Regions from separate parts of the Rhizobium sp. GW821-FHT14E12 genome, predicted to be linked through region 2. Evidence: predicted binding sites of a transcription regulator. Region 2 holds the regulator's gene; each other region holds the start of a gene.

Evidence for each region. Region 2 encodes LexA, which represses DNA repair genes until DNA is damaged. Its sites were predicted from a motif close to TGTTCNNNNTGTGTTCNG; they were not measured.
Region 1: the regulator LexA is predicted to act here: its motif matches at 2,097-2,114, upstream of AC1RO0_RS26370 (ImuA family protein).
Region 3: the regulator LexA is predicted to act here: its motif matches at 3,090-3,107, upstream of AC1RO0_RS24275 (YifB family Mg chelatase-like AAA ATPase).

What each region holds. Positions count from the first base shown of each region.
Region 1 covers NZ_JBXAPH010000009.1:200,801-207,581, reverse strand. The annotation lists gene AC1RO0_RS26390 (hypothetical protein) at 1-231, opposite strand, end outside; gene AC1RO0_RS26385 (HpcH/HpaI aldolase/citrate lyase family protein) at 357-1,271, shown strand; gene AC1RO0_RS26380 (DUF1737 domain-containing protein) at 1,305-1,511, shown strand; gene AC1RO0_RS26375 (metallopeptidase family protein) at 1,536-1,973, opposite strand; gene AC1RO0_RS26370 (ImuA family protein) at 2,137-3,087, shown strand; gene AC1RO0_RS26365 (Y-family DNA polymerase) at 3,128-4,558, shown strand; gene AC1RO0_RS26360 (error-prone DNA polymerase) at 4,555-6,781, shown strand, end outside.
Region 2 covers NZ_JBXAPH010000001.1:145,278-152,058, reverse strand. The annotation lists gene kdsA (3-deoxy-8-phosphooctulonate synthase) at 45-884, opposite strand; gene AC1RO0_RS00795 (VOC family protein) at 881-1,768, opposite strand; gene lexA (transcriptional repressor LexA) at 2,173-2,895, shown strand; gene AC1RO0_RS00785 (ComEC/Rec2 family competence protein) at 2,876-5,305, opposite strand; gene gltA (citrate synthase) at 5,619-6,781, shown strand, end outside.
Region 3 covers NZ_JBXAPH010000008.1:44,134-50,914, reverse strand. The annotation lists gene AC1RO0_RS24295 (YraN family protein) at 1-300, shown strand, start outside; gene AC1RO0_RS24290 (endonuclease) at 404-1,399, shown strand; gene AC1RO0_RS24285 (cupin domain-containing protein) at 1,494-1,997, shown strand; gene gshB (glutathione synthase) at 2,070-3,017, shown strand; gene AC1RO0_RS24275 (YifB family Mg chelatase-like AAA ATPase) at 3,256-4,788, shown strand; gene cysK (cysteine synthase A) at 4,858-5,826, opposite strand; gene AC1RO0_RS24265 (LysE family translocator) at 5,963-6,580, opposite strand; gene AC1RO0_RS24260 (cysteine hydrolase family protein) at 6,725-6,781, shown strand, end outside.

The DNA.
Region 1 (6,781 bases), on a different contig from region 2:
GAGGTCGATGATCGTGCCGCGGCCGTCGTTCCAGACGCGCATCTCGCGCTGACCGTTGTTCGCCCTGGCGCGCACCGGAACCGGTTTCATCCGCAGCGAAATCGCGCGGCCCACCATAAGCGCGGTGAGGATGCCGCCGACGGCGAGCGTCAGCGAAACGGTAAACAGCGCCATCGCCGCAAACACGGTGATGCCGGCAAGCGCGATAAACAAGGAACGGATGTTTTTCATGGTCGAGACCTCTCTACTCATGGAAATGTGGTCCTCTCTTCTCCCATCTGCAAGAGGAGCGTGGCTTTTTGTTGTCGCGCCATTGTCATCTTGCCTAGAGATTGAAAGCGCGGCAAAACTGGAGGATGAGTAGAGCTGCCCCTCCCCGTTCCGTCTGCCTGCGCCGTTCGGTGCTGAGCGTTCCCGCGATCAACCTTCGCGCGCTTGAAAAGATCGCCAGTCTCGATTGCGATGCGGTGATCTTCGATCTCGAGGATTCCGTGGCACCGGAGAAGAAGGCGGAGGCGCGGGAGAATTTGCGGGCCTTTTTCGCCGGGCCGAAGCTCGTCGGCAAGGAGCGGATCATCCGCATCAATACGCTGTCATCCGGTTTTGGTGCCGACGACCTGGATCTGGTGCTGGCGCTCGAACCCGATGCGGTGCTTCTGCCTAAGGTCGATGGACCACAAGACGTGACTGTTGTCAGCGACAGGCTTGCCGAGGCGGATGCGCCGGAGAGCCTGCGCATCTGGGCGATGATCGAGACGCCGCGCGGCATCCTGAATGCCGCTTCGATTGCCGAGGCCGGACGCACGCCGGGAAGCCGGCTCGATTGCTTCGTCGTCGGCCTCAACGATCTGCGCAAGGAGACCGGGGTGCTGCCGCAGCCGGGCCGCGCCTACCTCGTGCCCTGGCTGATGCAGGTGATTTTGGCCGTTAGCGCCTATGGGCTCGACGCCATCGATAGCGTCTTCAACGATTTCAAGGATATGCAGGCGCTGGACGCCGAATGCGGCGAGGGCCGCGCCATGGGCTTTGCCGGCAAGATGCTGATCCATCCGAACCAGATCGATGCCGCCAACCGGCATTTCGGGCCGGACGAGACGGAAATTGCCGAGGCGGAGGCGATCATAGCGGCCTTTGCCGATCCGGCCGCTGCCAGCCTCAATGTCGTCAATCTCGGCGGCCGCATGGTCGAGCGACTGCATCTTGTCCAGGCGGAAAGACTGGTTCATAAAGCTCGCCTGATTGCAGAGCGCCATCGCCCTTCGGCAAGCTGAGGGGGAGGCCGATATGTTACGAAAGACGCTTCGATGAAACTCTATCGCTTCCTCACCGGACCGGATGATGCTTCCTTCTGCCACAAGGTCACCGCCGCGCTGAACAAGGGCTGGGATCTCTCAGGTTCGCCGACCTATAGCTTCAACGCTGCGACCGGCGTGATGCAGTGTGGCCAGGCCGTCGTCAAGGAAGTTGTCGGCAAGGATTACGATCCGGAGATCAAGCTTTCGGAGCAGTAAGCGTGCGGCAATAGGACCGCTTTTCTACCGATCCGTCGCTTCTTCCGCGCTTTCCTCGATGCGCTCCATGTCCTCGTCGCTGAGGCCAAAATGGTGGCCGATCTCGTGGATCAGGACATGGGTGATGATATCGCCGAGGGTTTCCTCGTTTTCCGCCCAGTAATCGATGATCGGCCGGCGATAGAGGCGGATCTTGTTCGGCATTTCCCCGGTCTGGGCGGTGAAACGCTCGGATATCCCACGGCCTTCGAACAGGCCGAGCAGGTCGAAGGGCGTTTCCAGCGCCATGTCCTCGAACACATCATCGTCTGGAAAATCCTCGATCACGATGATGAGATTGCCGGTGAGCGAACGGAATTCGTCCGGCAGGTGGCTGTAAGCCTCCGTGGCCAGTGATTCAAACGTGCTGATTGAGGGTGCGTGGCGGTCCCGCCAATCCTCGCTCTGGTCAATGCGGGCCATGAATGCTTCCTTCCGTAGCTGGTCATATAGAGCCTTTGCTCGGCTTTTTCGAGAGCCGATTGTGGCAGAGGAATATTTTCTCATAGAATCATGTTGACTCTTTCCTCGACCTCTGGAATCCATAAGAACATAACAGGAACATAATTGATCTGGAGCTAACGTCATGGCCGAGACCGCCGTGGCGCGGGAAACGTTTTTTGCCCTGCGTGAAACCATCGCCCGACTGGAAGGCAGGCCGATACCGGCGCTGTCAGCGGCTGCGCATGAGACGCGGGCGACGGAGCCTGATGCCGGTCCGGCGGATGCTGCCCAGTCGTTGCTTGCGATCGGGGTTGCCGATCTCGACGAGGCGATGCAGGGCGGCGTGCCGCTCGACGCGCTGACGGAGATCCGTTCGCTGGCCTTGCGTCATGCGGGTGCGGCCAGCGCTTTCACGTTTGCTCTTGCCGCGCGGCTTGGGGCGCAAGCCGCCGGCAAAACCGCGGCTGTGGCGCCGGTTCTATGGATCGGTGACACGGTGGCGGCGATGGAGGCGGGCCTGCCCTACCCCATCGGCATCAGGGATTTCGGATTGGAACTGTCCGCTTTCCTGCAGGCCTCGCCACGCAAGCTGGAAGAGGCGTTGTGGCTGGCGGAGACGGCGCTCGCGAGTGCTGCCTTTGCGGTCGTCATCCTGGAAGTGCGCGGCAATCCGGCCCGCTTCGGCCTGACCGAAAGCCGGCGGCTCGCGCTTCGGGCCAAGGCGGCGGGACGGCCTTTGTTTCTCTTGCGGCAGGGAGGCGAAGAGGAGGCAAGCAGCGCCCTCTTCCGCCTCTGCGTCGAACCCGCGCCGGCTTTGGCGCGGCCTCTACCGGACGGATCGATGCTTGGCGGTAGCATCGGTCATCCGGCCTTTCGTCTCACCCTGGAAAAGAGCCGTAACCCGGCGCCTTTTTCCATAACCCTGGAATGGAATGCCCATGACCGCCAATTTTCCCCTGTCCCCGACGCTCAGCGTCCTGCCTTTCCCGACGAATACACAGCGCATTCTGGCGCTGACCTTTCCGCATCTGCCGACCGACCGGATCGCCCGCAAGCGCTGGGGTCTCTCCTGGCGTACAGCCGGCTGGCTTGAAGCCCCACCGCTCGCCTGCGCCGGCAAGCTCAGCAATGCCATGCGGCTCACCGCGCTTAACGAAAAGGCGGAGATCGTCGGGCTGAAGCTCGGCCTGGGTGTTGCCGAGGCGAAGGCAATCTGTCCCGCTCTCGACGTCGTCGAAGAGGATCTGGCGGCAGACCGCAAGCTGCTGGAGGCAATCGCCGACTGGTGCGATCGTTATACGCCGCTGGTGGCGATCGACGGCAAGGACGGGCTTTTTCTCGACATTACCGGTTGCGCCCATCTCTTCGGCGGCGAAGAGGCGCTGCTCGAGGATATATTGATCCGCATTTCCGGGCTGGGGTTTGATGTTCGCGGCGCCATTTCCTCGGCGCCGGGCCTGTCCTGGGCGGTTGCCCGCTTCGACGACAGCCGTGTCGTCCCGCCGGACGCCATGGAAGAGGCGCTGGCGCCGTTGCCGGTCGCTTCGCTGAGGCTCGGCGAGGAAACCGTCGCCGCCTTGCAGAAGCTGGGATTGAAGCAGGTGGGCGATCTTCTTGTCGCGCCGCGCGCGCCGCTCACCCGCCGTTTCGGCGCGCAACTGCTTCTGCGGCTCGATCAGGCCATTGGCCTGACTGAGGAACCGATCTCGCCGCGACGGCCGGTCGCGCAGTTGTCAGCCGAGCGGCGGCTTGCCGAGCCAGTGCAGGCCGAGGCCGATATCCTGCAATTGGCCCATCAGCTTGCCGAAACCCTGAAGCCGGGGTTGGAAGCGCGTGGCGTCGGCGGCCGCCTGTTCGAACTCCTGCTGTTTCGGGTCGACGGCGCGGTGTTCCGTATCGCCGCCGGCGCGTCGCAGCCGCTGCGGGAGCCAAGGCGGATCGCCGGCCTGTTCACCGAGCGCTTTACCGCCATTCATGACGATCTCGATGTCGGATACGGTTTCGAGATCGTCCGTCTCAATGTTTTGCAGCATGCGCCCTTCGACGCAATGCAGGGCGATTTCGTCGAGGAGGACCGGCAGGGCACGTCACTTGCCGCCTTCGCCGACCGGGTTGCGGCGCGGCTGGGACCGGACTGCCTGCAGGGTTTCGAGTTGCGGCAAAGCCATATTCCAGAACGGGCCGTTCGACCGGTACCCGCCATGAACATCCTCGCCGCTCGCAGGCGGACGGGCAGTGAAGATGCCGGTCATGGCTTTTTCCGGGGCGAACGGCCGCTTCGGCTGTTTCGCATGCCGGAGCCGATCGAAGCCTTTGCCGCTGAAGTGCCCGACGGCCCACCCCGGCAGTTCCGCTGGCGGCGGATGATGCACCGGGTCCTGCGGGCTGAAGGGCCGGAGCGGCTGGCGGCCGAATGGTGGATCGAGGAGGAAGACGACGTCCCGGAGCGCGATTATTTCCGCATCGAGGATGAGGGCGGTCATCGCTACTGGCTGTTCCGCAAGGGGCTTTATGGTCGAGGCGACACGGCGCCGGACTGGTATATGCATGGGGTCTTCGCATGACCGCGCGTCCGAGTTTTCACGAACCTGTGCCCTTCTTCGAGATCGGGGTGAGAACGAATTTCTCCTTTCTCGAAGGTGCCTCGCATCCGGAAGAAATGGTGCTGGGCGCGAAGATCGCTGGCCTTGCCGGCCTCGGCCTTGCCGATCGCAACAGCGTCGCCGGCGTGGTCAAGGCGCATGTCATTGCCAAGCAGCATGGCTATCGTTTTCAGCCCGGTGCTCGCCTGGTCTTTTCGGACGGCACGCCCGACATTCTTGCCTATCCGCAGAACCGCCAGGGCTGGGCGCATCTCTGCCGGCTGCTGAGCGCCGGCAATTTGGCTGGTGAGAAAGGCGTTTGCATCCTGAACGAAAGCGATCTGCTGAAATGGGGCGACGAGATGATGCTGGCGCTCGTTCCGGATGCGGCGAGCGTGGAGACACCGGAAGGACAGGCAAGGCTGGAGGAATGTCTTGCGCGGCTGTGGATGCGCTTCGGCAGGAAGCTTCATATGGTCTTGTCGCCTGCCTATGACGGGCGGGATCGGCTGGTCTTTGCGACCCTTTCCATCCTGGCGCTTCGAAATGGCGTGCGGCTGATCGCCAGCAACCAGCCGCTCTATCACGCAACAGAGCGCAAGCCGCTGGCCGATATCGTCGTTTCGATCCGCGAGCATGTGCCGATCGCGGAAGCCGGCTTCAAACTCGCGGCCAATGCCGAACGCTATCTGAAGGGAGCAGCCGAAATGGCGCGCCTTTTCAAGGATTATCCGAAGGCCATCGTCAATACGCAGAAATTCTTCAGTCGGCTGTCTTTTTCACTGGATGAGCTGAAGCACAATTACCCTGATGAAAGCGTTCCGGGCGAGACCGTATCGGAAACGCTGGAGCGGCTGACGCGGGCAGGTGCGAAACGGCGTTATCCCGATAAGATTCCCGATAAGGTCGCCAGGCAGATCGATTATGAACTCGAGCTCATCCGCGAGCGGCAATACGAGCCCTATTTCCTGACGGTGCATCGCATCATGGACTATGCCCGCAGCCAGAATATTCTCTGCCAGGGTCGCGGATCCGCCGCCAATTCCACGGTCTGCTATTGCCTTGGGATTACCGAGGTCAATCCGGAAATCACGACGCTCTTGTTCGAGCGCTTCATTTCCACGGAGCGGGAGGAGCCGCCGGATATCGATGTCGATTTCGAGCACGAGAAGCGCGATCAGGTCATCCAGTTCATCTATGACCATTATTCCAAGGAGCATGCCGGGCTGACGGCGGCGGTCACCAGCTATCGGGCGCGTTCGGCCGGCCGCGAGGTGGCGAAGGCCTTCGGCCTGTCGGAGGATGTGCAGTCCGCCTTGGCAAGTGGCGTCTGGGGCTGGTCGACGGAGGAACTGTCCGAACGCGAGGCCAAGCTTGCGGGCCTCGATCTCAAGGACAAGACGACGCAGCGCGTGCTGTCTTATGCTTCGACGTTGATGGGGTTTCCGCGCCATCTGACCCAGCATGTCGGCGGGTTCGTCATCACCAAGGACCGGCTGGATGAAGTCGTGCCGATCATGCATACGGCGATGAAAGATCGTTACATGATCGAGTGGAACAAGGACGACCTCGACAATCTCAACATATTGAAGATCGACGTTCTGGCGCTCGGCATGCTGACCTGCCTCGCCAAGGCTTTCTACCTGCTGCTGCTGCATTACGACGTGAAGAAGGAGCTCGCCGATCTTGGTTACGCCAATTATGCCGATGGCGGGCCGGTCTATGACATGATCTGCCGCGCCGATACGATCGGCGTCTTCCAGATCGAAAGCCGGGCGCAGATGAGCATGCTGCCGCGCCTCAAGCCGCGTGAATTCTACGATCTGGTCATCGAGGTGGCGATCGTCCGCCCCGGCCCGATCCAGGGCAATATGGTGCATCCCTATCTCAAGCGGCGTGAGGCCGATCGGGCAGGAAAGGACCTCGATTATCCAAGCCCCGAGCTGAAGGAAGTTCTGAAGCGAACGCTGGGTGTCCCTCTGTTTCAGGAACAGGCCATGCAGATCGCCATTACCGCGGCAGGTTTTACCCCTGCGGAGGCTGACAAGTTGCGCCGGGCGATGGCGACGTTCAAGCGAACCGGGACCATCCATACCTTCGAGAAGAAGATGGTCGAGGGCATGGTTGCTCGCAATTATGAGCGTGAATTCGCCAAGAACTGCTTCGAGCAGATCAAGGGTTTTGGCGAATATGGCTTCCCCGAAA
Region 2 (6,781 bases):
CGTATAGCAAGTTCATGTCAGCCTGTTGAATGCCGCTTAAAGTCTCAAGCCTTGGCGATGGCGTCGAAGGCCAGCAGCTTCTCCAGAAGCTGCGGCATGTCTTTCAGATAAACCATGTTCGGACCATCGGACGGTGCGTTGTCCGGATCCTCATGCGTCTCGACGAAAACACCGGCAACGCCGACGGCAACGGCGGCGCGTGCCAGCGTCTCGACGAACCGGCGGTCACCGCCCGTCGAACCACCCTGCCCGCCCGGCTGCTGCACGGAATGAGTCGCATCGAAAATCACTGGAGCGCCCATGGCCGCCATGATCGGCAGCGAGCGCATGTCGGAGACCAGCGTGTTGTAACCGAAGGAGGCACCGCGCTCGCAGAGCATGATGTTCGGGTTACCGCTGTCGTTCAGCTTGGCCAGCACATTCTTCATGTCCCAGGGCGCCAGGAACTGACCCTTTTTGACATTGACGACGCGGCCGGTCTTGGCGGCGGCGACGAGAAGATCGGTCTGGCGCGACAGGAAGGCCGGGATCTGCAGGATGTCTACCGTCTTGGCAACGACAGCGCACTGCTCCTCGGTGTGAATGTCGGACAGGACCGGAAAGCCATATTCCTTCTTCAGATCAGCAAAGACTTCCATGGCCTTTTCCAGGCCGATGCCGCGCTTGCCGGACAGCGAAGTGCGGTTCGCCTTGTCATAGGAAGACTTGTAGACAAGGCCGATACCGAGCTTGCCGCAAAGTTCCTTCAGAACGCCGGCTACCATGAAGGCATGATCGCGGCTTTCCATCTGGCAGGGGCCGGCAATCAGCGACAGCTTGGCGGTGTTGGAAAACAGAACCTTGGATGCGCCCTCGCCGACGATCACTTCGGAATTGGTGCTCATACTATCTCCTCGAAGGCGAACAACGCGCCCTGTCCGGGGGCGGGCTTTGCCAGAATACGATTGTTCTTACGCGTGTATGTGACGCCGTTAGCAGCCAAATGCGACGATGTCACGGAAAGATCGCGCGTCTTGAAAAGGATTGCGCGCGCCCGAAGGCCGGGATCGCCCGCCGGCAAGGGAAAATCGTAAAAGGCTTCCATGCCTTGCGGGGTCAGGAGCTCTATCCGAGCATTCGCCGTCTCAATCGTCAGCCCGAAGGAATGTTCCGATATCTTCGGCCTATCGACAACCTGCTCGAAGAAACCCCGGAATGCCGCCGGCTTCGGCGTCGACAAGGCTATGCGCGCAATGCCAGTCACACCATTGGCATGCCGCTCCAGGGCGCTGCGATCCGCCGGCAAAGGATTGATGCGCTGGGCGCAGAAAGCATAAAAATCCGGCGACCGCAGATCGGCCGCGAAAGCGAGACGGAAGCCGGCGATCGTTTCAGAGCCATCCGGCATACGCATCGGCCGTTCGAAATTCAGCATCCGCCCGGCCGACAGGGCGTTTGCCTGGAAACGCTTGTCGTCAACGGCCGCATCTTCCGTGCCGAAAACCACGGCCGAAAAACCTTCTTCGCCGAGACGAAAACGATAGGCCTGGTCACGGGCAACGAAAACATTGCCTTCTTCGATGCTCGTTTCGTATTGCTCGTGCGACGCGACGCCCAGGGGCTCCAGATAAGTCTTGTCGGAAAAGAACACGCAAGCATTCTCGGTGCCGAAGGGATGGCGCGCGTCGGCGGCGACTGTAAAACCGAGCTTGCCCAGCCGTTCCCGCGCCATGGCAATATTGACCGTCGGCAGAACGAGATGATCCAGCGGATGCGGCGATGAAACCATGGTTTCCCCCTTAGTGCTCGCCGCAGGTTTGCGCTCTTCCGACGCTCAATTCAAGATGAAAACGCAGCGTTTAAAACCAGGCAGATCGCAAATGGGAGGGCTCGTTATCGAATGCCTTGCAATTGCGCGGAAGTCGGGATTGCTCCGGGTTTCAGTGATCATGCAAAGATAGCCGGCTCCCATTCCCGCAGAATCGATCATGGTCGATTTCCGCATCTGTTTCATTGATCCGCGCTGAAATACTCCGTGGTTCCGCCTACTAGGGACTTGTTATGTTCCCCTTTATTTAATGCGCCGGCAAAACATTCATCGAAAATTAGGGACTTGCGGAACACATATGGAACATATAGTGTCCGTTCTGGATTTGTTTCACGACACCTTCACGATTCTGGGGTTCAAATACGATGTTGACACGCAAGCAGCAGGAACTGCTTCTCTTCATTCACGAACGGATGAAGGAGTCCGGCGTTCCACCTTCTTTCGATGAAATGAAGGATGCGTTGGACCTTGCGTCCAAGTCGGGCATTCATCGTTTGATTACGGCTCTGGAAGAGCGCGGCTTCATCCGCCGCCTGCCGAATCGGGCTCGGGCGCTTGAGGTTATCAAGCTGCCGGAAGCCTATAGCCCGAGCCTGCAGCCGCGTCGCGGCTTCTCGCCGAGCGTCATCGAAGGCAGCCTGGGCAAACCCCAGCCCGTACAGCCGCCCGCCCCCGCCAAGCCGGCGAACGACGAGAACAACAGCGCCGTTTCCGTGCCGGTCATGGGTCGCATCGCTGCCGGTGTTCCGATCTCGGCCATTCAGAACAACACCCACGATATCACCGTCCCCGCCGACATGCTTGGCTCCGGCGAGCATTATGCGCTTGAGGTCAAGGGCGACTCGATGATCGATGCCGGTATCTTCGATGGCGACACCGTCATCATCCGCAATAGCACCACCGCCAATCCCGGCGATATCGTCGTTGCCCTGGTCGATGATGAAGAGGCGACATTGAAGCGCTTCCGCCGCAAGGGTGCCTCGATTGCGCTCGAAGCGGCTAACCCCGCCTACGAGACCCGTATTTTCGGACCGGATCGCGTCAAGGTGCAAGGCAAGCTCGTCGGCCTCATCCGCCGCTATCACTGACAGGTGACACGGGCGCGATCGGTGCACCGAAAGCGCCCGTTCGCCAGTCATAGGCACGATGCAAATTCCATGGCCGTGCCAGGGTATCAAACGCGGTCATGGCGATTGGCTTGTCGGCACTGAGATCCATCTCGATAGATCCGGTCCGGCGGAGATTGGCTCCTGTGAAAAGCATGGCTCCGGATTTGCAACGGTCGAGACGCAACCGGATAGGAATCACGACAATATTGCCTGTGTCGCAGGCCGGACCAAGATAGGCGGCATTCTCAATGGTGACGAGTATGTCGCCATTGTCCAGCATCGCGACACACCATTCCCGCTTCTGACAGACAAACCCGCCCTGCCCCGCATTGTCCAATGCCGCGTCCATTGCCTTTCGGACGGCATTCTTTTCCTCTGAGCTCAGGCGGCGACGGGTATCCGACTTATTGATTTTGGGTAGCTGGCTGTCGGACACCAGTATCGTCGGCGGTTTGTGATCGGTTATCGACAATGCTCCTCGCCACTGGTCGAAGATGAAACTGGGCGGCTTTTCGCGATTGGTCGCCAAGGCACCGTCTCGCAGGAGTGCCACCAACGTCCCATCTTCGGAAATCATCAGGTCGGGCTTTCTGACATCCGGGCCGAGCGCGACGGCTGCGACTGTGCCGATGATCACGAGCGCACCGGCATGTCGCAGCCGCGTTCGCAACAATGTCATCAACAAGAAGCCGGCAATAACAGCCGGGAACATCCAAGGCGGCTGTCGCCCGAAAGGAATATCGCCGCCCCAGGCGGCGACCGTCGTGGCGACACCTATGACAAGCTCGAGTCCCTTGCCGGTGACTTGCCAGAATGGGCCATCGAGGCCGAATGGCATCAACAGCATTGCCGCCATGCCGAACGGCATGACGATGAAAGAGACAATCGGCATGGCCGCGAGATTGGCGGCGAGCCCGTATGTCGCCAGTCGGTGAAAATGCTCGATCGAGAAAATCGCTGTCGATGCCCCGCCGAGAAACGACGTCGACGCTATACCGCCGAAAAAGCGCGAGACGAAGAGCAGCGGGCGCAATATCCGGAAGCGGGAGAAGACGGTCTCTCGATGTCGACGCCGCGTCCAGAGCGTATAACCGGACACCAGTGCGAGGGTCGCCGCATAAGACATCTGGAAACTTGGCCCGAGTACCTGTGATGGTGACAGAACGAGAATGATGATCGCTGACAGCGCGACGTTTCGAAGGCTGATGGATGGCCGGTCGAACAGCACGGCAATCAGCATGATCGCCATCATGATGAAAGCGCGTTCGGCCGAAACGCCGAAACCGGAAATGAGGTAGTAGGCCGTCACCGTCACCAGCGCGCCGAAGGCTGCGATCTTCTTTGTCGGCCAGGCTTGCGCCACGCCAAAGAACAGGCTGAGAACATAACGCAGGCCGACATAGAAAATGCCGGCCGATAGCGCCATATTCAGACCGGAAATGGCGATGATGTGCGTAAGGCCGGCGGTGCGCAGCGCTTCGGTCGTCTCCTGCGAGATCGCTCGTCTCTCATCGGTGACAAGGGCCGCGGCAAAGGCACCGGTATCGCCGGGCAACGTCCTCCTGATCCTGTCGCCGATACTGTTGCGCAAACCCGCGAGCCAGATATCAGCCCTATCGAGAACCGACCCCTCAACGATATCAGCAGCCGGTAGCAACAATGTCGGCGTCCCATAGGCGAAGCCATTCGCGCCGATGCGGTTGAAATAGGCGCTGAAGGCAAAATCATTCAGGCCCGGCAAGGCAGGCCCGGCCGGCGGCGTCAGCCGCGCCCTGGTCTGGATGAGATCTCCAAGCTCAAAGGGTTGCGGCTGCTTGCGCACGAAGACGGTCACTCGCTCCGGCGCTCTGCGAATGGTCGGATTTTCCGTTGCGTCGAGTGCGACCACATAACGCCATCGCTCCTTGTCGCTGGACTCACGCCGCTCGACACGCCCGGTTATCGTGGTCGTCACCGCAGTATCGAGCATCACGGTCGATGCGCGCCAAGCCTCCCATTGCGCCAAAGCCATCCCGGAACACACCAGCATGCCGGCCAGAAGAAGGTGCCGGAGCCTCGGTCCGGCCTCGCGCTTGAAAAAGAAACCGACGGCGAAAATCAAGAGAGCGGCAAAGACGGCTTGCGGCGGCGGATCGGCGCCAGCAGTAAACCAGAAAATTGCGCCGATACCGATATAGACCGGCACAAGCAGGATCCCGCGGCCATAATCCGCCTCTTCTTCGATCAAACGGGAAAGGCCGGTCCTGATGCGGCCTGCCGCAAGAAGAAGGCGTATCGCGGGGGTGGCTTGATCCTGTGTCCGTGCCGGCGGCATTACCCCGACAGGAACAGGAATCGTCGCAAAGCCGCTGTTGCGATCAGCCGCAACAGCAGGATTCAGGCCGTCCATCTGCCGATCCGGTGCCTCTAAATTAGGCATGCGCCCCCGCGCCCTACGCAAAACTACAGCTATAGCGAGATTTTTGCCGTCACCGGCCGGTGATTTCAACCGAAATTATGCGTGTGGTGGATAAATCACCTCACCCGCCACGCGAGCGAGGCAATTTCATCTACCGCAGTGCCCAAAAGTTGATACCGCAATGCACAAATAGCCGTAACGATAACTTGGCATTAGGCTCTGGATCATATAGCTAATCCCTAGTCGCTTAACCTTTTGGCGCTTTTTATGGCGTCAACCCCCCGCCAAATCTTGGAGGATCAGCATGACGGAACAAAGCGCGAAACTAACTTGGGGCGAAAAGACGGTGGATCTGCCGGTGAAAACCGGAACCATCGGCCCAAGTGTCATTGATATTGGTGCCCTTTATAAGAACACCTCCACTTTCACTTACGATCCTGGCTTCACCTCGACCGCGTCGTGCGAGTCCAGCATCACCTATATTGATGGTGACGAAGGCGTTCTGCTGCATCGCGGTTATCCGATCGACCAGCTGGCCGAACACGGCGATTTCCTCGAAGTCTGCTACCTGCTTCTCTACGGTGAACTTCCGACCGCTGCCCAGAAGAAGGATTTCGATCATCGCGTGACCATGCACACGATGGTGCACGAGCAGATGAGCCGCTTCTTCACCGGCTTCCGCCGAGACGCGCACCCGATGGCCGTCATGTGCGGCTGCGTCGGCGCTCTGTCGGCCTTCTATCACGACTCGACCGACATCACCGATCCGCATCAGCGCATGGTCGCTAGCCTGCGCATGATCGCCAAGATGCCGACGCTTGCCGCCATGGCCTACAAGTACCATATCGGCCAGCCCTTCGTTTACCCGAAGAACGATCTCGATTACGCGTCGAATTTCCTGCGCATGTGTTTTGCCGTTCCTTGCGAGGAATATGTGGTCAATCCGGTGCTCGCACGCGCCATGGACCGCATCTTCATCCTGCATGCCGATCACGAGCAGAATGCCTCGACCTCGACCGTCCGCCTCGCCGGCTCCTCCGGCGCTAATCCGTTCGCCTGTATCGCCGCTGGCATTGCCTGCCTCTGGGGTCCCGCCCATGGCGGCGCCAATGAGGCAGCATTGAACATGTTGACGGAAATCGGCACGGTCGACCGCATTCCGGAATTCATCGCTCGCGCCAAGGACAAGAACGATCCGTTCCGTCTGATGGGTTTCGGCCACCGCGTTTACAAGAACTACGATCCGCGCGCCAAGATCATGCAGAAGACGGCGCACGAGGTTCTCGGCGAACTCGGCATCAAGGACGATCCGTTGCTCGACATCGCGATCGAACTGGAGCGCATCGCGCTGACCGATGAGTATTTCATCGAGAAGAAGCTCTATCCGAATGTCGACTTCTATTCCGGCATCACGCTGAAGGCCCTGGGCTTCCCCACGACCATGTTCACCGTGCTTTTCGCGCTTGC
Region 3 (6,781 bases), on a different contig from region 2:
GCCGCTGCTTTCCTTCTGCTCAAAGGCTACCGCATCCTCGCCATCCGGCATCGCACCAAGCTCGGCGAAATCGACATCATCGCCCGCAAAGGCGATCTCGCCGTCTTCGTGGAGGTCAAGGCCAGGCGTGGCGAACAGGAAGCGATCGATGCCGTCTCCTTTTCCGCGCAGAAACGCATCCATGCCGCAAGCGACCTCTGGCTTGCCCGCCAGCCGGACTACGCCCTGCTATCGCAGCGCTACGACATCGTCGCTATCCTGCCCGGCCGTTGGCCCCGGCATTTTCAGGATGCGTTTTGAAGCCGGTATCACGGAGCCGTCATAAAACGCGCCTATTGCCGGACGATCCGCGCCATGCCGCTTCAAGGCATAGGTGCTCTATCCCATCTCAACAGGCCTCGTCATGATCCACAGCACCGTTTCCGAATTCGCCGTTCCCTCGCAGGAGGAGCGCAAAAGCTTTATTTCCCTGGAAAAGACCCCCGCCATCCACGCCGTGACGCTGGCGTCGCTTGCCTGCATGAACACGGTGCGTGTTGGTGGCGTGGCTGGCCAGGGGCGGTCGCTTGCTTTCCCCTTTACGGTGGCCGCCTGGAATCTGGAGCGTTGCCTTTTCCCTCTCGAATCCGCCGCCAAGCTGAAAGCGACAGGTGCGCCGCTGGTGCTGCTTTCGGAAATGGATGAAGGCATGGCGCGCACGGAGCAACGCGACCCGACCGCCATCCTCGCCAGCGAGCTGGGCATGAATTATGCCTATGGCATCGAATTCCTCGAACTGAGCCTCAGCTCCGAGATCGAGCGGTCCTTCTGCAAGGACGATGTCAACGAGAAGGGTTTCCATGGCAATGCGCTGATGGCCTCGACGGCGCTGAAGGATGTCTTCCTGTTTCGCCTGCCGGGCGAGGCCGTCTGGTTCAAGGACAGCAACGAGCAGCCGCGCGTCGGTGAGCGCTGCGCCATTGGCGCTGTCGTCGAGACCGAAGCCGGTCCCTTCGTCGCTGTCTCCGTGCATCTCGAAAGTGTCGCCACCGTCGCCTATCGCGAGCGCCAGATGGCGGCACTGATCGATGCCGTCGAGGCCTATGCTCCCGGCCTGCCGATCCTGATCGGCGGCGATCTCAACACCGGCAATCACACCGGCGGCGATTTCAGGACGGATACGCTTTTCGCCATGGCAGAAGCTCGTGGCTTCGAATGCCATGGCGGGTCGCTCGATCTGACGAGCACGCGCCCGAGCCTCATCACCCGTTTTCCCGACCGCACCATGAAGCTCGACTGGTTCCTGAGCCGCGGCCTGAGGATCGGCGAAAGCCATCTGGTCTCTTCGCTGAATGAGGACGGCAAGCCGCTTTCCGATCATGACATGATCGTCTGCACCATCGAGGGTTTTGCGGCCTAAGTCCGCAACCGTTAAAATGCAGGGCTTTTCCTGAACCGTGCCGTTACCCTTCTATGCCATGAAGGCTCGGACGCGCATGGAATTGGGGGATTGCATGGTTTTGAAATTGATGTTGGCGAGCATGGCGGCCTTTGCCGCCCGTGCCGTTCCGGTTGTCGCGGCCTTGCCGCAGTCGAAAAACTTCGTGGCGGGTGCTGCCGGCGAGATGGACATGAAGCCATCGCCAATCGAACCGTCCTGGGTCGTGGCCGGCGCACCGGTCGCCCGCCTTGCCGAGCATTCTCGTGGGCAGGACGATGCCGCGCTGACGGCATTGTGGGATTGTACTGCGGGCGAGTTTCACTGGCATTTCGGCTGGGACGAAACCGTGATGATCCTCGAGGGCGAGGTGCATATCACCACCGAAGATGGCGTCGAACGCCTCCTCGGCGCCGGCGACGTTGCCTATTTTGCCGGGGGTACGTGGGCGACATGGCGCATCGACCGCTATGTGCGCAAGGTCGCCTTCTGCCGCAAGCCTTTCCCGAAGTCGCTGACCATGGCCTATCGCCTGCGCAACTTCGTGCGGCAGGGCGGCGCGCAGGGTATCGCCGCCTGATACCGTCAATAGCCGTTGCGTTTGAGAGCCGGGCGACCTAAATCTGTCGGCGAATTCGAGCGAGGGCAAATCATGGCGAAGATCAAGAATGTTGCGGTCCAGATGGATCATGTGCAGGGCATCAACATCGCGGGCGACTCGACGTTCGCCATGAGCCTGGAGGCCCAGAACCGCGGCTACAAGCTCTTCCACTACACGCCCGAGCGCCTCAGCATGCGCGACGGCACGGTCTATGCCTCGGTCGAGCCGATGATCCTGCGCGACGTCAAGGGCGATCATTTCGAACTCGGCGAACCCGAGCGCGTCGATCTTTCGACCATGGACGTCGTGCTGTTGCGCCAGGATCCGCCCTTCGACATGGCCTATATCACCTCGACGCATCTGCTCGAGCGCATTCACCCGAAGACGCTCGTCGTCAACGATCCGGCCTGGGTGCGCAATTCGCCGGAAAAGATCTTCGTCACCGAATTCGCCGACCTGATGCCGAAGACGCTGATCACCCGCGATGCTGGCGAAATCCGCCGCTTCCGCGAGGAGATGGGCGATATCATCCTGAAGCCGCTTTACGGCAATGGCGGCGCCGGTGTCTTCCATTCGACCCGCGACGATCGCAACCTGTCCTCGCTGCTGGAAATGTTCGGCCAGCTCTTCCGCGAGCCCTTCATTGCCCAGCAATATCTGCCTGACGTGCGCAAGGGCGACAAGCGCATCATCCTCGTCGACGGCGAGCCGGTCGGCGCCATCAATCGCGTTCCGGCCGAACATGACAGCCGCTCCAACATGCATGTCGGCGGCCGCGCCGAGGCGACGGAGCTGACGGCGCGCGAACAGGAAATCTGCGCCCGCATCGGCCCATCGCTGAAGGCCCGCGGCTTCCTTCTCGTCGGCATCGACGTCATCGGCGATTACATGACCGAGATCAATGTGACGTCGCCGACCGGTATCCGCGAAGTCAAGCGCTTCGGCGGCGCCGATATCGCCAGCCTGCTCTGGGATGCGATCGAATCCAAGCGCGCCTGATTTCGACGCTCTCGTCTTATTTTGTTCTTATATTACAACTTGCTGTCGTAACATCTCGTGCGACAGTAGATTTGTTCGTTTATTGTTCTTGTTTTATTCCTTTTTCCGTGCAAGGTTGTAACCTACAACCCGCGAGAGAATGATCCCGAAAAGTGTAAAGCGGTTTTCGGACAAGATCATACTCAGCCGAAAATCGCGGATTGCTAGCGTAAAAAGCTTGCGGCACAGGGGATAGAGCATGGTGGCGCGCGTCAGCACGGTTGCGTTTCAGGGCATTGAAGGCGTTCCCGTCGAAGTGCAGGTGATGATCGCGCCCGGCAAGGTGCTGATGCATATCGTCGGCCTGCCTGACAAGGCGGTGGCCGAAAGCCGCGAGCGCGTGCAGGCCGCACTCCACGCTTCCGGTCTGGCACTGCCTCCGAAGAAGGTGACAGTCAATCTTGCGCCCGCGGATTTGCCGAAAGAGGGTAGTCATTTCGATCTCCCGATCGCGCTCGGGCTGATGGCAGCACTGGGGGCTATTCCGGCTGATGCGCTGTCCGCCTATGCCGTCCTTGGCGAACTCAATCTCGATGGCACGATCGCACCCGTCGCCGGTGCGCTGCCGGCCGCAATTGCCGCCAATGCCATGGGCAAGGGCCTGATCTGCCCGGCCGAAAGCGGTCCGGAAGCCGCCTGGGCCGGCGCCGAGATCGATATCCTCGCGCCGCGCAGCCTGATCGCGCTCGCCAATCATTTCCGTGGAACCCAGGTCCTGTCCCGCCCCGAGCCTGCCATCCGCGCGACCGCCGCCAATTTCCCCGACCTTGCCGATATCAAGGGGCAGGAGAGCGCCAAGCGCGCGCTGGAGGTGGCAGCGGCCGGTGGGCATAATCTGCTTTTTGTCGGGCCGCCCGGTTCCGGCAAGTCGATGCTGGCCTCGCGCCTGCCGTCCATCCTGCCGCCGCTATCGACGGCGGAGTTGCTGGAAGTGTCTATGATCCATTCGGTCGCCGGTCAGCTTTCCGGCGGCAAGCTCTCCGATCGCCGGCCCTATCGCACGCCGCATCATTCCGCCACCATGGCCGCCCTGGTCGGCGGCGGTCTGCGCGCCCGACCCGGCGAAGCTTCCCTTGCCCATCACGGCGTTCTCTTCCTCGACGAGCTGCCGGAGTTTTCGCCGCAGGCGCTGGATGCACTGCGCCAGCCGCTGGAAACGGGCGAATGCATCATCGCCCGCGCCAATCACCGCGTTTCCTATCCCGCCAGCATCCAGCTTATCGCGGCGATGAACCCCTGCCGCTGCGGCATGGCCGGCGAACCGGGCCACACCTGCGCCCGAGGGCCGCGTTGCGTCTCTGATTATCAGGGACGGATATCCGGGCCGTTGCTCGACCGCATCGATATCCGTATCGACGTACCCGCGGTCTCGGCCGCCGATCTCATCCGGCCGGCGACGGCGGAAAAGAGCGCCGATGTCGCCCTTCGTGTCGCCCGCGCCCGCGAGCGGCAGCGTGAGCGTTTCGAGGCGGCCGGACTGAAAGGCATCTCCACCAATGCCCGCTGCTCGACATCGATGATCGAAACTATCGCCGAGCCGGACGCCGCCGGCCTGCAATTGCTGCGCGACGCCGCCGAGAAGATGAAGTTTTCCGCCCGAGGCTATCATCGCGTGCTGAAAGTGGCGCGGACGCTTGCCGATCTCGACGATAAGCAAACGGTCGGGCGCATCCATCTCGCCGAGGCTATTTCCTACCGCATCGCCGGCGAACGGCTGACGGCGGCGGCGTGAACACGAGAGGCTGAAACGACAAAGGGCGCCGCAGCGCCCTTTGGGTATTTGACGATCGAGCAGGCCGTATCAGCCGCCCAGTCCCTCGAACAGGACCGTCGACAGATAACGCTCGGCGAAGGAGGGGATGATGACGACGATGGTCTTGCCTTCGTTTTCCGGCCGCTGGCCGACCTTGATGGCAGCCGTTAGCGCCGCACCGGAGGAGATGCCGACCGGCACGCCTTCGAGCCTGGCGACCAGGCGGGCCTGCTGGAAGGCTTCGTCATTGGTGACGGTGATCACCTCGTCATAGACATGCGTGTCGAGGATCTTCGGGGCGAAGCCTGCGCCGATGCCCTGGATCTTATGCGGGCCGGGATTGCCGCCGGACAGAACCGGTGAATCGGCCGGTTCGACGGCGATGACCTTGATGTCGGGATTACGGGCCTTCAGCACCTGGCCGACGCCGGTGATCGTGCCGCCGGTGCCGATGCCGGAGACGAAGATATCGACCTTGCCTTCTGTGTCGTTCCAGATTTCCTCGGCCGTCGTCTTGCGATGGATTTCCGGGTTGGCCGGGTTTTCGAATTGCTGCGGGATAACGGCGTCGGGCAGCGTCGAGGCCAGCTCCTCGGCCTTGGCGATGGCGCCCTTCATGCCCTTCGCCCCTTCGGTCAGCACCAGCTCGGCGCCGAGCAGCGCCAGCATCTTGCGGCGCTCGATCGACATGGTTTCCGGCATGGTGAGGATCAGCTTGTAGCCCTTGGCGGCGGCGGCAAAGGCAAGCGCGATGCCGGTATTGCCCGAGGTCGGCTCGATCAGCACGCTGCGGCCGGGGGTGATCTTGCCCTGGGCTTCCAGGCTCTCGATCATGGCGACGCCGATACGGTCCTTGACGGAGGCGATGGGGTTGAAGAATTCGAGCTTTGCCAAGAGGTTGGCCTTGACGCCCTTCTCCTTGGCCAGTTTGTCGAGACGCACGAGCGGCGTGTCGCCAATGGTCTCGGTGATCGAGGCATAGACGCGGCCGCGGCCTGGTTTACGGGTGTCGGACATGGGTAGCTCTCCCTTTATTGGAATTGTAAAGGCACAATAGGATCAAACGGTAACGGAAACCAGAGTGATCCCACTCTGGGCTCCAGCGCCACTTGGGAAAAGAATCTCCCAAGTGGCGTCGTTAGGGAAGGTTTTTTTAAGCCGCGCGGGTGGCGATGAAGGCCGCCGTGCCGGCAAGGACGCCTGCTGCAGCCCGGTTCAAAACCTGCAATGCTTTTGGATTCTTCAGGAAGCCGCGAGCCCGCGAAGCCAGCAGCATATAGGGGACAAATACGGCCAGGAGCACGATGAAGGTCATAGCCAGCAGTGCTGCATAGTCGTGAAGCCCGATGCTATCGATGTCGATCAGCGTCGGCACCAGCGCAACATAAAACAGCATGGTCTTCGGATTGCCGAGGGTCACCAGCAGGCCGGAAAGAAAGGACATGCCGGCGCTGGTCGATTTCTTCGCCGCGACATCGGTGGAGATCAGCCCGGTGGTCCAGAGCTTCCAGGCGATGTAGGCAAGATAAAGCGCGCCGGCGACCTTGATGACGACAAAGACTTCGGTAAAGGTCTGCGCCAGGAAGGCGAGGCCGAGAATAATCGCGGTCAGATAGATCATATCGCCGAGAACCAGCCCGAGGCCCATGAAGAAGGTCTCGCGAAAGCCGGAGCCGAGGGCGCGCGCGACGACCGCTATGACGCCCGGGCCGGGAATGGCTGCGGCGATGAAAAGCGCGCCGCTATAGGTGAGCAAGGCTGCCAGCGTCATGGTGATCTTCCTCCAGAGACAGAGGTTTGCTCTATCTCAGCATTCCTGCCTTTTCAAGCGGTTGTGCTGCTTGCGCGAATACACTACCAAAGGATTAACGGCCTGCCGAACCACGTTGTCGAAACCACGCTGCATAAGGCTCCTATGTCCTCCGCATTGCTCCTGATCGATCTCCAGAACGCCGTCCTGACCGGCCTTAGC